Regions from separate parts of the Eubacterium sp. BL-380-WT-2B genome, predicted to be linked through region 2. Evidence: predicted binding sites of a transcription regulator. Region 2 holds the regulator's gene; each other region holds the start of a gene.
What was found. The regulator Rex, encoded in region 2, represses fermentation and respiration genes when NADH is low (regulators of the CRP and FNR family bind a similar motif). The targets are predictions, from matches to a motif close to ATTGTTAANNNNTTAACAAT.
Positions count from the first base shown of each region.

Region 1: a site for Rex is predicted at 1,592-1,611, ahead of fucO (lactaldehyde reductase). Genes of this name have one in related genera too.
Region 3: a site for Rex is predicted at 2,296-2,315, ahead of FYJ53_RS09405 (acetyl-CoA C-acetyltransferase). Genes of this name have one in related genera too.

Region 1 is NZ_VUMP01000003.1:397,551-401,787, reverse strand. It holds gene FYJ53_RS08020 (DUF3169 family protein) at 1-100, shown strand, start outside; gene FYJ53_RS08015 (MATE family efflux transporter) at 142-1,503, opposite strand; gene fucO (lactaldehyde reductase) at 1,817-2,965, shown strand; gene FYJ53_RS08005 (EAL domain-containing protein) at 3,053-4,237, opposite strand, start outside.
Region 2 is NZ_VUMP01000006.1:389,696-393,932, reverse strand. It holds gene FYJ53_RS14145 (DUF1538 domain-containing protein) at 1-692, shown strand, start outside; gene FYJ53_RS14140 (DUF1538 domain-containing protein) at 689-1,453, shown strand; gene FYJ53_RS14135 (P-II family nitrogen regulator) at 1,521-1,871, shown strand; gene FYJ53_RS14130 (redox-sensing transcriptional repressor Rex) at 2,030-2,674, shown strand; cyclic di-GMP riboswitch class I at 2,771-2,851, shown strand; gene FYJ53_RS14125 (EAL domain-containing protein) at 2,875-4,237, shown strand, end outside.
Region 3 is NZ_VUMP01000004.1:239,521-243,757, reverse strand. It holds gene FYJ53_RS09415 (3-hydroxyacyl-CoA dehydrogenase family protein) at 1-89, opposite strand, end outside; gene FYJ53_RS09410 (enoyl-CoA hydratase-related protein) at 217-993, opposite strand; gene FYJ53_RS09405 (acetyl-CoA C-acetyltransferase) at 1,021-2,202, opposite strand; gene FYJ53_RS09400 (ABC-F family ATP-binding cassette domain-containing protein) at 2,580-4,237, shown strand, end outside.

The DNA.
Region 1 (4,237 bases), on a different contig from region 2:
TATGATCATTGGTATTTTATGGGGACTGCAGAGCACACTGTGCTGCATCTTTTCCATGAATCTTCAAAAAAGCAAAAAAATAGACAGTGATGACTGTTAAACCAAAAAGGAGGTGCGCCGAAACGGCGTACCTCCTTTTTATCAGGCCTTCACTGCGTTCTTAATGCTTAAATCCATCCATTTCCTGCGTTTCCAACGGACTAAAAACATGGCAGCTCTCAGGATTTCATCACAGGCCATGGCGATCCATATCCCGATCAGTCCCCACCCCAGTATAATGCCTAAAACATAACACAGAACCACCGATACAAACCATTGTGAGCCAATACCAAGGGCGATGGGAAACAGAATGTCATTGGCCGCCTGAAGTGAGCGGACCATCACCATATTTACCGCACGGCCAAGCTCCAGAAAAATATCAATGAACATCACCTGCTTACCGAGGGCAATAACTTCCGGGTCAGAGGTGAAAAAACCAAAAATCTGATCACTGAACACAAAGAGCAGAAGCGCCACGCAGAAGGATACCAGCACAGATGACCGGAGTGTGGCCTTTACACGCCTGTCCGCATTGTCATACTCCCTCGCTCCAATCATATAGCCCACTAAAACCTGGGAGGACTGGGAAATTGCATTGCTGTACAGATAAGTGATCATGGCAAACATCACCGCATACACACGAGTTGTAATGACCACCGCGCCGCAGAGATTCACAAATCCCATTGTCACTGTCTGGCTCAGCGTCCAGGAAAGTGTCTCACCACCCGAAGGGATCCCGATAAACAGAAGCCTTTTAAGCATGGCGGACGGGAAAGGCCGCAATGTTTTTAAGGACATTCCCGGTTTGATTTTTTTAACGAACAGGCAGACAACAATCACCACCCCAACAAGCTTGGCGATGTTGCTTGAGATGGCGGCTCCAGTTACACCAAGAGGTGCCGGCAGGCCAATGCCGTTGATCAGAATGTAGTTCCCCCCAATGTTGAGCACATTCATAATAATGGAGACAAACATGGTTTCTTTCATCAGACGATTACTCCTGAAAATAGCCGAAAAGGTCAGAAATACAGCCTGCAGAAAAAGGCCCGCGCCAATAATCCGCGTGTAGGCAACCGTTTCGGGCATAATGGCGTCTGGCACCTGCAGCATATGATAGATGGACTCTGTAAAAAACAGCAGAATCGCGCTGATGATCACTGAGAAAACCAGGTTGACGATCAATGCCAATGTATAGATTGTCGACACATTTTTATAATTTTTTGCGCCCATGTTCTGAGAAACCAGAATCGTGGTCGCAAGGGAGATGATACTGAAGGAAATCAACAGGACATTGATAATCTGGTTAGCGTTCCCGATGGCGCCCACACCGGTCTGCGACACCTGTCCTACCATCATCTGGTCCGTATTCCCCACCAGCATCTGCAGAAAAAGCTCCACAAAAATGGGCCATGTCAGCTTGAATAAGGATTCTTTTTTTGTATTTTCCGGAAAAGTTGTGGTCATTTTTACTCCTGTCATATAATAAATTGCTTTGTTATTATAGCATAAACAAGGGTCGGATAAAGCTTTCGGTTTGAATTTGTGCACGTTTACGGTCATTAAATTATCAATTTTTAACGACCCTGATTTTTCTTTCTGTTTTTCTTTCATTTGAGAACAAAATATTTTCCTTTATTGTCTTTTGTAAAAACACCTTTCTTCTGTTGATGAAAACGTTAATAAATATTTGCATCAAATGAACATTAATCTATCTTGAGAATTTTACGAAAATTGAATAAAATAATATTAATTTTATTAGTTAAGGGAGATTACTATTATGGCAAATCGATTCGTTCTAAATGAAACATCATATCACGGCAGCGGCGCAATCAATGAAATTGCAACCGAAGCAAAGGCGCGCGGCTTTAAAAAGGCCTTTGTCTGTTCTGACCCTGATTTGGTGAAATTTAATGTGACAAAAAAGGTAACGGATATTCTTGACGAAGCAGGACTTGATTATGAAGTTTACTCTGAAATCAAGCCGAATCCCACCATCGAAAACGTACAGACTGGTGTTGCAGCCTTTAAGGCTTCCGGCGCAGACTATCTGATCGCCATCGGTGGCGGCTCCTCCATGGATACCGCAAAAGCCATTGGTATTATCATTACCAATCCTGAATTTGAAGATGTCCGCAGTCTGGAAGGTGTTGCCCCGACAAAGAATCCCTGTGTTCCGATTTTTGCCGTTCCAACCACTGCCGGTACCGCAGCAGAAGTCACCATTAACTACGTTATTACCGATGTCGAAAAGAAACGTAAATTTGTCTGTGTCGACGTACATGACATCCCGGTCGTTGCCTTTGTAGATCCGGACATGATGTCCAGTATGCCAAAGGGTTTGACCGCTTCCACAGGTATGGACGCCCTCACACACGCCATCGAAGGCTATACAACCTTGGGTGCCTGGGAGCTTTCAGATATGTTCCACTTAAAAGCCATTGAGATCATCGCACGTTCCTTAAGGGGTGCTGTCGAAAACACTCCTGAAGGACGCGAAGACATGGCACTCGGCCAGTACGTCGCGGGAATGGGCTTTTCCAATGTTGGTCTCGGCATTGTCCACTCCATGGCCCATGCCTTGGGCGCTGTTTATGACACGCCACACGGTGTTGCCAACGCGATCCTTTTACCCTCCATCATGGAATATAACGCGCCTGAAACCGGCGAAAAATACAGATACATCGCGCAGGCCATGGGTGTTGAAGGCACTGAGAGCATGTCCCAGGAAGAATACCGAAAAGCTGCTGTGGATGCGGTTCGCCAGTTGTCAATCGACGTCGGTATTCCTCAGGATTTAAAGGAAATCGTCAAGGAAGAAGATATTCCTTTCCTCGCACAGTCCGCATTTGATGATGCCTGTAAACCTGGCAATCCAAAAGATGCCAGCCTGGAAGACATTGTTGAACTGTACAAAGCTCTGATGTAAATCCTTTTTTACCATTCATTCTCCAACAATACCTCATCAAAAAAGAACCCACCAGATCATCCCTCCAGTGGGTTCTTTTAATATTTATTAACTTTCCTTTTTAAAACGTGCAAGACCAAGCCGCAGGGTAAGGCTTCCCCATTTAAAAAGCTTTTCTCTCAGTGTTACCGGTACCTTTCCATTGAAAAAAGACATGTCTCTGGAAATAAACCGATCATAAAATAGCTCCCGCTGCTCACATCCTTGACAGAGCTGTGAGCACTGCGCCAAGAGCTCGTAGCATTTATGCCTTTTCGCTTCAACTTCATCTACCCCCAGTGCTCGCAGTAATGCTGTATTACAATAGATAATGTCGTAAGTCTCCGCATTGATGATATAAACAAAGCTGTCTAATTCGTCCAGGATAGCTGTGTCCATATTAAAATAAGCATGCTGCTTTTGAAACTGCAACGCATGATAAACTGCATAGGTGTTTTTACCTCTGCATTTCGCCACATACAGAGCCGCATCTGCGTTTTGGTAAAGCGTTTTAAAGTCCCTTATCGCTTCCTCTACAAAAGCAATCCCCACAGATACCGTAATCTTTTTATCCTGAACCTCCAGCTCGCTAAGACGATCGCAAAACTTTTGCGTCAGACTGCAGATATCACTTTCATAATCCTCGCCCGTCACAAAAACAAGGAATTCATCACCACCAAGGCGCCCTGTAAGTGCCTTGTCACCAAAAACCTCTGGGATTATCCGTCCAATTTCCTTTAAAACGTGATCCCCCTCTGTATGTCCGTAAAAATCATTAATCTGTTTAAAATTATCAATATCCGCTATGAGTATAGCCGACACACCCTTGTCCAAAACGCTGATCTCTAAGCTCTGCTTTACCATTTCTTCAATGGTTTCTCTGTTATAAAGCCCTGTCAAAAAATCCTTCTGTGCTTTGAGTAAAAGTTTGTCAATACGTTTTTGTTTTCGTTTTTCCTCCTCAATATTTTCGGAGGTACCGATGGCTTTCATGGGCTGTCCGTCCTCGTCCAGCACCACCGTATAGGTAATGCGGTACCAGCAGTACTTGCCGTCTGGTTCCTGAATCTGTACCTCCGCCGAGGTTTTGAGCTTGCCCCCGCTGATATCCTCATAAAGCCGCAGATACTCACCGAGGGATTCAGGGGACACATAGCCCTTTGTCACGCTTTCGTCAGGCATATTGGGATACACCAGGCGCCGGCTTCCTTCTTTGTTCCACTTAGTTTCCTTTATCAGGCACTTTGTCTTTAT
Region 2 (4,237 bases):
TGAAAAAACTGCTTAATAGCTTTAAAGAAGTTCTTGTATCAATTTTGCCAATGACGGTTCTGATTATGATCATCAGTGGTATCTGGGCGCCCTTTACGTCTGAAATGCTTGTGTCCTTTATCGGCGGTGCCATCATGATGATGATCGGCATGGCGCTTTTTTTGTTTGGTGCGGATATCTCCATGATGGAGGTCGGCGAACGTGTGGGAAGCTTTCTGGTCTCCCGGAGAAGCCTGAAAATTTTGATTGCCGCCGGTTTTTTTGTGGGCATGTTCGTGACCATTGCCGAGCCGGATGTGCAGGTACTGGCCGGCCAGGTGGCCGCAGTCTCGGATGGAACGATCAATCGGACAATGCTTATCGCTGTGGTCGGGGTCGGGGTCGGTATTTTCCTGGTCATCGCCCTGCTGCGGTTTGTTTTCCAGATGAAGCTGTACCATATCCTGATCGTCGGATATATTGCTGTTTTTGCCCTGTCCTTTTTTACCAACCCTGAGATGGCGCCAGTAGCCTTTGATTCCGGCGGCGTTACCACTGGTCCCATCACAGTGCCCTTTATACTGAGTCTGGGCAGTGGGATTACCAGCGGCGTAAGAACCAGCAGGGAAGGAACAGACAGTTTTGGGATGGTCGCCCTGTCCTCACTCGGGCCGGTGTTGGCCGTCATGATTTTGGGGGTGATCTTCCGATGAATCAGATATATCATTTATTTCACGGCATGGCAGAGGTGGCATGGGAGGTTTTTCTGGCCATTTTGCCCATTGTGTTGATTTTCCTGTTTTTAAACGCCATTGCACTGCGGCTGCGGGCGCCTATCATCAAGCGGATTATGGGTGGCTTTGTGGTGACCTATCTGGGGCTGGTATTGTTTCTCCAGGGTGTAAATATTGCCTTTGTGCCCGCAGGTGAGTTTCTGGGAACAGCGCTCGCAGAGCTTGAGTACAGCTGGATTCTCATTCCGCTGGGCTTTGCCATTGGCTTTCTTGTCGCCTTTGCCGAGCCGGCCGTCCAGGTCATGGTTAAGCAGGTTGAGGAAATGACCAGCGGCGCCATCAAGGCGCGGGTTATGCTGCTGGCCATCTCACTGGGGGTAGCGTTGGCGGTTATGACAGCCATGATCCGGCTGCTGGCCGGTATCTCCCTCTGGTGGATTCTGGTTCCCGGCTATATACTGGCCTTTATTCTCGGCCGTTTTGTGGAGCCGAATTTTCTGGCTATGGCCTTTGATAACGGCGGCGTGGCTACTGGTCCAATGTGCTCGACCTTTATTCTGTCCCTCTCAGTAGCTGTGGCAGGCGCGACACCGGGTCGTAATCCGCTGCTGGACGGCTTTGGCGTCGTGGCTCTAATTGCTCTCGCACCGATCCTGACAACCCTGTTCCTGGGCTTTTTTTACAAGCAGAAAGAAGCCTATAGAAAAAGGCAGTGCAAAAAACAGTCCAGTGATTCTTAATCGGTATTGACAGAAGATTTTAATCATATATAATATGTAGATTACTTAGCGAATGATGGAGGAAAAAATGGAAGACAGAAATAAAATTAAAACCGAACTGATTGTGGTGATTGTGGAAAAGGATATGTCCGGCGAGGTCATTGACGCAGCCAAACAAGGCGGTGCTGACGGAGCGACTGTTATGTACGGCCGCGGATCCGGGATTCATGAGAACGCGCGGTTTTTCGGTATTACCATAGAGCCGGAGAAGGAGATTGTTTTGATTCTTGTGGACGCGGCCATAAGGAACGCGGTGCTCTGCTCAATCCAGAAAAAAATCGAAATTGACAGGCCGGGTATGGGTATCGCTTTTGTGCTGGATGTCGCTAAGGTGATCGGCAGCCCGCATCTTAACCTGATGTCAGATATTACAGATTAATTGCTTTTAAAGACACACCGAAGGCGCATATTGCTTGGTTTCTGAAAGATTCAAAAAACTTTGACACTTTTTTGATTAATTCGGTCATAAAAATTGACGTTTTTTTAACAACTTGATATAATAAAAAGGATAAGTACGACGCAGGAGGGGAGTGCAGAATGCAAACTTTTTCAAAAAGGGTATCGATGACAGTTGTTAAGCGTCTGCCCAAGTATTACCAGTATTTAACCGATTTACAGGATCAACATATTGAAAAAATCTCGTCTAAGGAGCTGGCGGCAATGATGGGGCTGACGGCTTCACAAATCCGGCAGGATTTGAATTCTTTTGGTGCTTACGGGCAGCAGGGATATGGCTATAAGGTAAAAGAGCTGAAGGAGGCCATTCGCAAAATTCTGGGGCTTGATCTCCAGTATAACTGCATTATTATTGGTTCTGGAAACCTGGGGCACGCCATTGTCAATTATGAGCGTTTTAAGGAAGAAGGCATCCATTTCAAGGCCATGTTTGATGTGGACCCGGATCAGATCGGTAAGAAGGTCGGCAATGTAACAGTCTACCATATGGATGATCTTGACGCCTTTGTCGCGCACCACAAAATTGATATCTGTATCCTGAGTGTGCCGCAGAAGGTTGGGCAGGAAACCACTGATCGTGTTGTAGAACTGGGCATCAAGGCGATTCTGAACTTTGTTCCTCTGGACCTGACAGTGCCCGATGACGTGGTGGTAGAGAGTGTAAATATCACCGACAGCCTTTTCACGCTGACCTATCTGATTAACGAAGAGGACGACGACGAATAAATGTATAAAGCAGGCTTTAAGCCTGTTTTTTTGTAAAAAATAGGAGTTGTGTTTCAAAAAAATCTATTATATAATAGAAGCTGGTTATAAATAGAATTAATATCAGGGCAAATCTGTTGAAAGACAGAGACGCAAAGCTAAAGGGCCTAAACAACCACTATCAACTGAGCTGCAGTTAAACCCACAATAGGAGCTGTAAAATGGCAGAAGAGAAGATGAATAAAAACATTGAAAAGAATATTTACGATGTGGCTTTGCGCAATATTTACGACGAGCTCTATGAACTGAACGTTACAAGAAACCGTTATCGCATTATCTACCATGTGGAGAATAAGTATGTGACACCGCCGGAAGAAGGCATATTATCGGAGGCTGTTGCCGATGTGGCCGAACACATGATCCACCCGGAGGATTCGAAACGGTTTTTGGAATTTTTTGATCTCGATAAAGTATACGCGACTCTGGAATCCGGAAAGGGCAGCGTTATCGGCGAGTTCCGTAAGTTATGGGTAGATGGGGATTTTCACTGGGCTTCGTTGACGGTTTTTCCGGCAGTCTCTGGCGGTGGTGAGGATGAGATACTGCTCTGCTTTATCATGGATATCGGTTACAAGAAGCAGCTGGAAGACATTGAAAAAGAAAACGAGAGTCTCCAGAAAAAGCAGATGGACGATGAGCGTTACCGTCTGGTCATCGAGCAGACGAATACCCTGGTATTTGAATGGATTATTGGGACAAGCCAGCGCTACTATGCGCCCAAATTCTCTGAAATATTCATGGGTAGCTATGACGGACGGGATATCAAGGAAATATGGCTTGACGACGAGGTGGTCCACCCCAAGGATATTGATGTATTAAAGCAGAAAATGAGTATGGAGGCCATCAGTAACGGGCAGGTGGAGATGGAGATACGCCTTTGCAACAAAGAAGGACGCTACATCTGGTGCAAAGTGGTCTTCAATGTGCTTTATAATGAGGATGGCAGCATCAAGCGGGTGGTCGGTACTCTGAACAATATCGACGAATCCAAGCGCGTCCACGAAACTCTGAAGTATAGGGCAGAGTTTGATTTGCTGACCGGTATCTACAATATCAACACCTTTTACGCCCAGGCTGAGAGGTTGGTCAGGGAGCATCCATGCCAGAAATTTGCCGTGGTGCGTCTGGATGTCAACCGTTTTAAATTTATTAACGACCTGTACGGGCGTGAGGAGGGCAATCGCCTGCTCCGCTTTATGGCGACGGTTATCTCGGCCAACATGGGGACTATGGATGCCTTTGGGCGGATGAACAGTGATGTGTTTTGCCTTTGTATGTCCTATGCTTCAGGCGATCCTCTGCTCGTGCGCATAAAAAAGATTTTAAAAGAGATCAACCAGTTTTCGGAGAGCTATCAGGTCATGCCCTCCTGTGGAATTTGTATTGTGAAAGACCGCGATACCCAGATGAGTATTCTCTGCGATTGGGCAAATCTGGCCCAGAAAACCATAAAGGGAAGCCTGATCAAGCAGTGGGCCTTTTATGATAAAAAGCTGAGAGCCAAGCAGCTTGATGAGCGGCGCA
Region 3 (4,237 bases), on a different contig from region 2:
CAAAGTACAACTTCATAACCATCGGTAGAAGCGAAAACCTGAGCAATACCTGATCCCATTGTACCGGCACCAATAACGCCAACTTTCATTTTAAGTCCTCCTAGATAAATTAAAAACTTTTTTGTATTCTTGTATATACAGATTTGTATATACAGGCGAAAAGCCCAAACTCAAGGGTATTTTTATACAAAAATACCCTTGAGTTGAAAATCATATTTATTTGTTCTGGAAAGGTTCGTGTTTACGTTTTTCCAGGAAGGCAGCCATGCCTTCTTTTTGGTCAGCGGATTCAAAACATCCGCCAAACTGTTTTGCTTCAAAGGCAATTGCGTCGTCCATACCCATTTCAAGGCCGTCATTGATGGCTTTTTTGGTGTTACGGACAGCAATTGGAGCGTTGTTAGCAATTTTACCAGCCAATTTCAATGCAGCAGGCATTAATTCGTCGGCCGGGTAGACAGCATTAACCAGACCCCAGCTCAAAGCGTCGGCCGCTTTGATATTGGTGCAGGCATAGAGCATTTCCTTTGCTTTACCGGTCGGGATCAGACGTGCAAGACGCTGAGTGCCACCGAAACCAGCAGTGATGCCAAGGCCAACTTCAGGCTGGCCAAAGGTTGCATTTTCAGAAGCCAGACGAATGTCGCAGGACATGGATAATTCGCAGCCGCCGCCAAGTGCAAAGCCGTTAACCGCAGCGATAACCGGAATTGGTAAAGTCTCGATCTTTCTGAAAACAGCGTTTCCTTTTTTACCAAAAGCTTCGCCTTCAGCCTGAGTCAGGCTGCTCATTTCACCGATGTCCGCACCGGCAACAAAAGATTTCTGACCGGCACCTGTAATAATCAGGCAGCGAATGGTCTCTAAATCAACACCGTCAATAACCTTGTCCAGATCTTCAAGTACTTCACTGTTTAAAGCATTTAAAGCCTTTTCACGGTCGATGGTGATAACAGCCACTGCACCCTGTGGTTCATATTTAACAAAACCCATTGTAATTACCTTCTCTCCTTAGAAAAATTAGTCCATTTCTACGATGGTAGATACACCCATACCGCCGCCTACGCATAAGGTTGCAAGACCTTTTTTAGCACCGCGTTTCTGCATTTCGTGCAGTAAGGTTACCATGATACGGCAGCCAGAAGCACCAACCGGGTGACCCAGAGCGATCGCGCCGCCGTTTACATTTAATTTATCTTCAGGAATATTTAAAGTTTTGCCTACAGCACAGGACTGTGCTGCGAAAGCTTCGTTTGCTTCAACTAAATCCATATCGTCGATGGTTAAACCAGCTTTTTCTAAAGCTTTACGGCTTGAGAAGATTGGTCCAACACCCATGATGGATGGATCAACACCAGCGGAAGCGCCGACAACAAATTTAGCCATTGGCTTAACACCTAATTCTTTTGCTTTTTCAGCAGACATCACAACGATGGCAGCAGCGCCGTCATTGATACCAGAAGCATTTGCAGCGGTTACGGTACCATCTTTTTTGAAAGCCGGACGCATTTTGCTGATGCCTTCAGCGGTTACGCCTTTTCTTGGGAATTCATCAACTTTGAATTCAACAATTTCTTTTTTAACTTTAACCGGAACCGGTACGATTTCATCATCAAAACGGCCAGCTGCCTGAGCGGCTTCACATTTCTGCTGGCTCTTAGCGGCGAAATCATCCTGATCTTCGCGGGTTACATCATACTGTTCTGCTACATTTTCAGCGGTGATACCCATGTGATAGTGATTGAAGGCATCGGTTAAACCGTCTTTGATCATGGTGTCGATGAACTGGCCATCGCCCATTCTGTAGCCATAGCGTCCCTTAGGAACAGCGTAAGCAGCGCCGGACATGCTTTCCATACCACCAGCAACAATAATATCTGCTTCTCCAGCCTGGATCATAGCAGCTGCAAGATTGATACATTTGAGACCAGAACCACATAAATTGTTAAGGGTTAAAGCAGGAACCTCAACAGGAATACCAGCATTTACAGCAGACTGACGGGCAACACTCTGTCCCTGAGCTGCCTGTAATACACAACCCATTAACACTTCATCAACGTCTTCCGGTTTAACGCCAGCACGGTTTAAAGCTTCTTTAATAACGATTGTTCCAAGATCGACTACCGGAACGTTTGCTAAAGAACCGCCAAAACTACCAATCGCTGTACGTACAGCACCAGCTAATACTACTTCTTTTGCCACTTAAATTTCCTCCATTAATTCTCACATTTCCATGTGAATATTTGAATCATTTATCTTATACTCCAACTGTCCATTTATAGAACAAAAGGAGTATCTGTTAAATATATAACAATATTACCACATATTTGGCGAATTTGCAATAGATTACAGGAAAATTCTGTTATTAAACGGTCTTTTTTTGTGAAATATGTATATACAGGTATATTGACCACCTACAATCACTTTAATCCTCCATAAGTGGTATTTTATTATATATTTATACTACTCAATAAAGCTTTAAATTAGCCTTATTTTTAGATTTCTTTTTTCTTGGCACAATCTGTGTTAAAATAACCCTTAAGCAAACCGCTAAAAGCTAAAAGAAAGAAAATAAAATCATGAACCTATTATCCGTCATCAACCTTAAAAAAACCTACGGTGTCAAAACCCTTTTTGAAAAAATCAACTTCAGCATTGAGGACAGCGACAAAATCGGCGTCATCGGTGTTAACGGCACCGGGAAATCCTCACTGCTGCGCATTGTGGCCGGGCAGGATACCCCCGACGCGGGAGAAGTCCGCGTCTACGGCAGCAAACGCATCGAGTACCTGGCCCAGACCCCCGAGCTCGACCCAAACATCACCGTCCTGGCCCAGGTCTTTCGGGCCGATACCCCGGAGATGAACACCCTGCGCGACTATGAACACACACTGGATCTTCTGATGCGTTATCCCGAGGACGAAAAGCTCCAGAGACACCTGCTGGCCCTGACCGATACCATTGACGCAGGCGGCCTGTGGAACCTGAAATCCCAGGTTGAAACCATCCTAACCCAGCTGGGTATCCGGGATTTCGATAAAACCATCGGCACCCTGTCCGGCGGTCAGCGCAAGCGTGTGGCCATGGCCTCTGTGCTTCTGACTCCCTGCGATCTCCTGATCCTAGACGAGCCCACCAACCACCTGGACAACGAGACCATTACCTGGCTCGAAAAATATTTGGAAAACCGCAGGGGCGCTCTCCTGATGGTCACCCACGACCGCTATTTCCTGGATCGGGTCGTGAACAAAACCATCGAGCTGGACGGCGGGGCTCTGTACGAGTACACAGGCAATTACTCCGAGTTCGTCGAGAAAAAGGCCGCCCGCAGGGCGTTCGAGAGCGTCATGGAGCAGAAGCGCCAGAATCTGTACCGGCGTGAGCTGGCGTGGATAAGACGGGGCGCCCGTGCCCGGACAACCAAGCAAAAGGCCCGGATTCAGCGTTTTGAGGACATTAAGAACAGTGCCTCTGACCTGAGCGAGGACATTCTTGAGATCAACGTAGGATTTACCCGTCTGGGCAAAAAAGTGGTGGATCTGGACCATGTGTCCAAATCCTTTAAAAACCAGTGCGTAGTCAAAGACTTCAGCTATATTTTGGGGCCCGATGAGCGCATTGGCATCATCGGAAAAAACGGCCGGGGAAAATCCACGCTGCTGAATCTGATTGCTGGGAAAACCCGTCCAGACAATGGGGCCATCGTCATCGGCGATACAGTCAAAATCGGCTATTTTTCTCAGGAATCCGAAGATATGGATTTAAACCTGCGGGCGATTGAATACATCCGCGAGGGTGCCGAAACCGTTGAGAACGCCCGGGGTGAGGTCATCACCGCGGCTCAGATGATGGAGCTGTTCCTCTTTGACCGGTACGCGCAGTGGGTGCGGATCTCCGAGCTGTCCGGCGGTGAGCGCAGACGTCTTTACCTGCTCCGTATCCTCATGTCTGCGCCCAATGTGCTGCTGCTTGACGAGCCCACCAACGACCTGGATATCGATACCCTCAAAATCCTGGAAAACTACCTTGACGATTTTCAGGGCAGTGTGCTCACCGTCTCCCATGACCGCTACTTCCTGGACCGGGTGTGCGATACCATCTTCTCCTTTACCGGCGACGGTGAGATTCTGGTTCAGACCGGTAATTTCACCGACTACATGCAAAAGCACGCAGGCCGGGATCAGGACGCTGCTACCAATAAACCCAGTGAACAAAAAAGCGAGAAGCCACGGCAAAA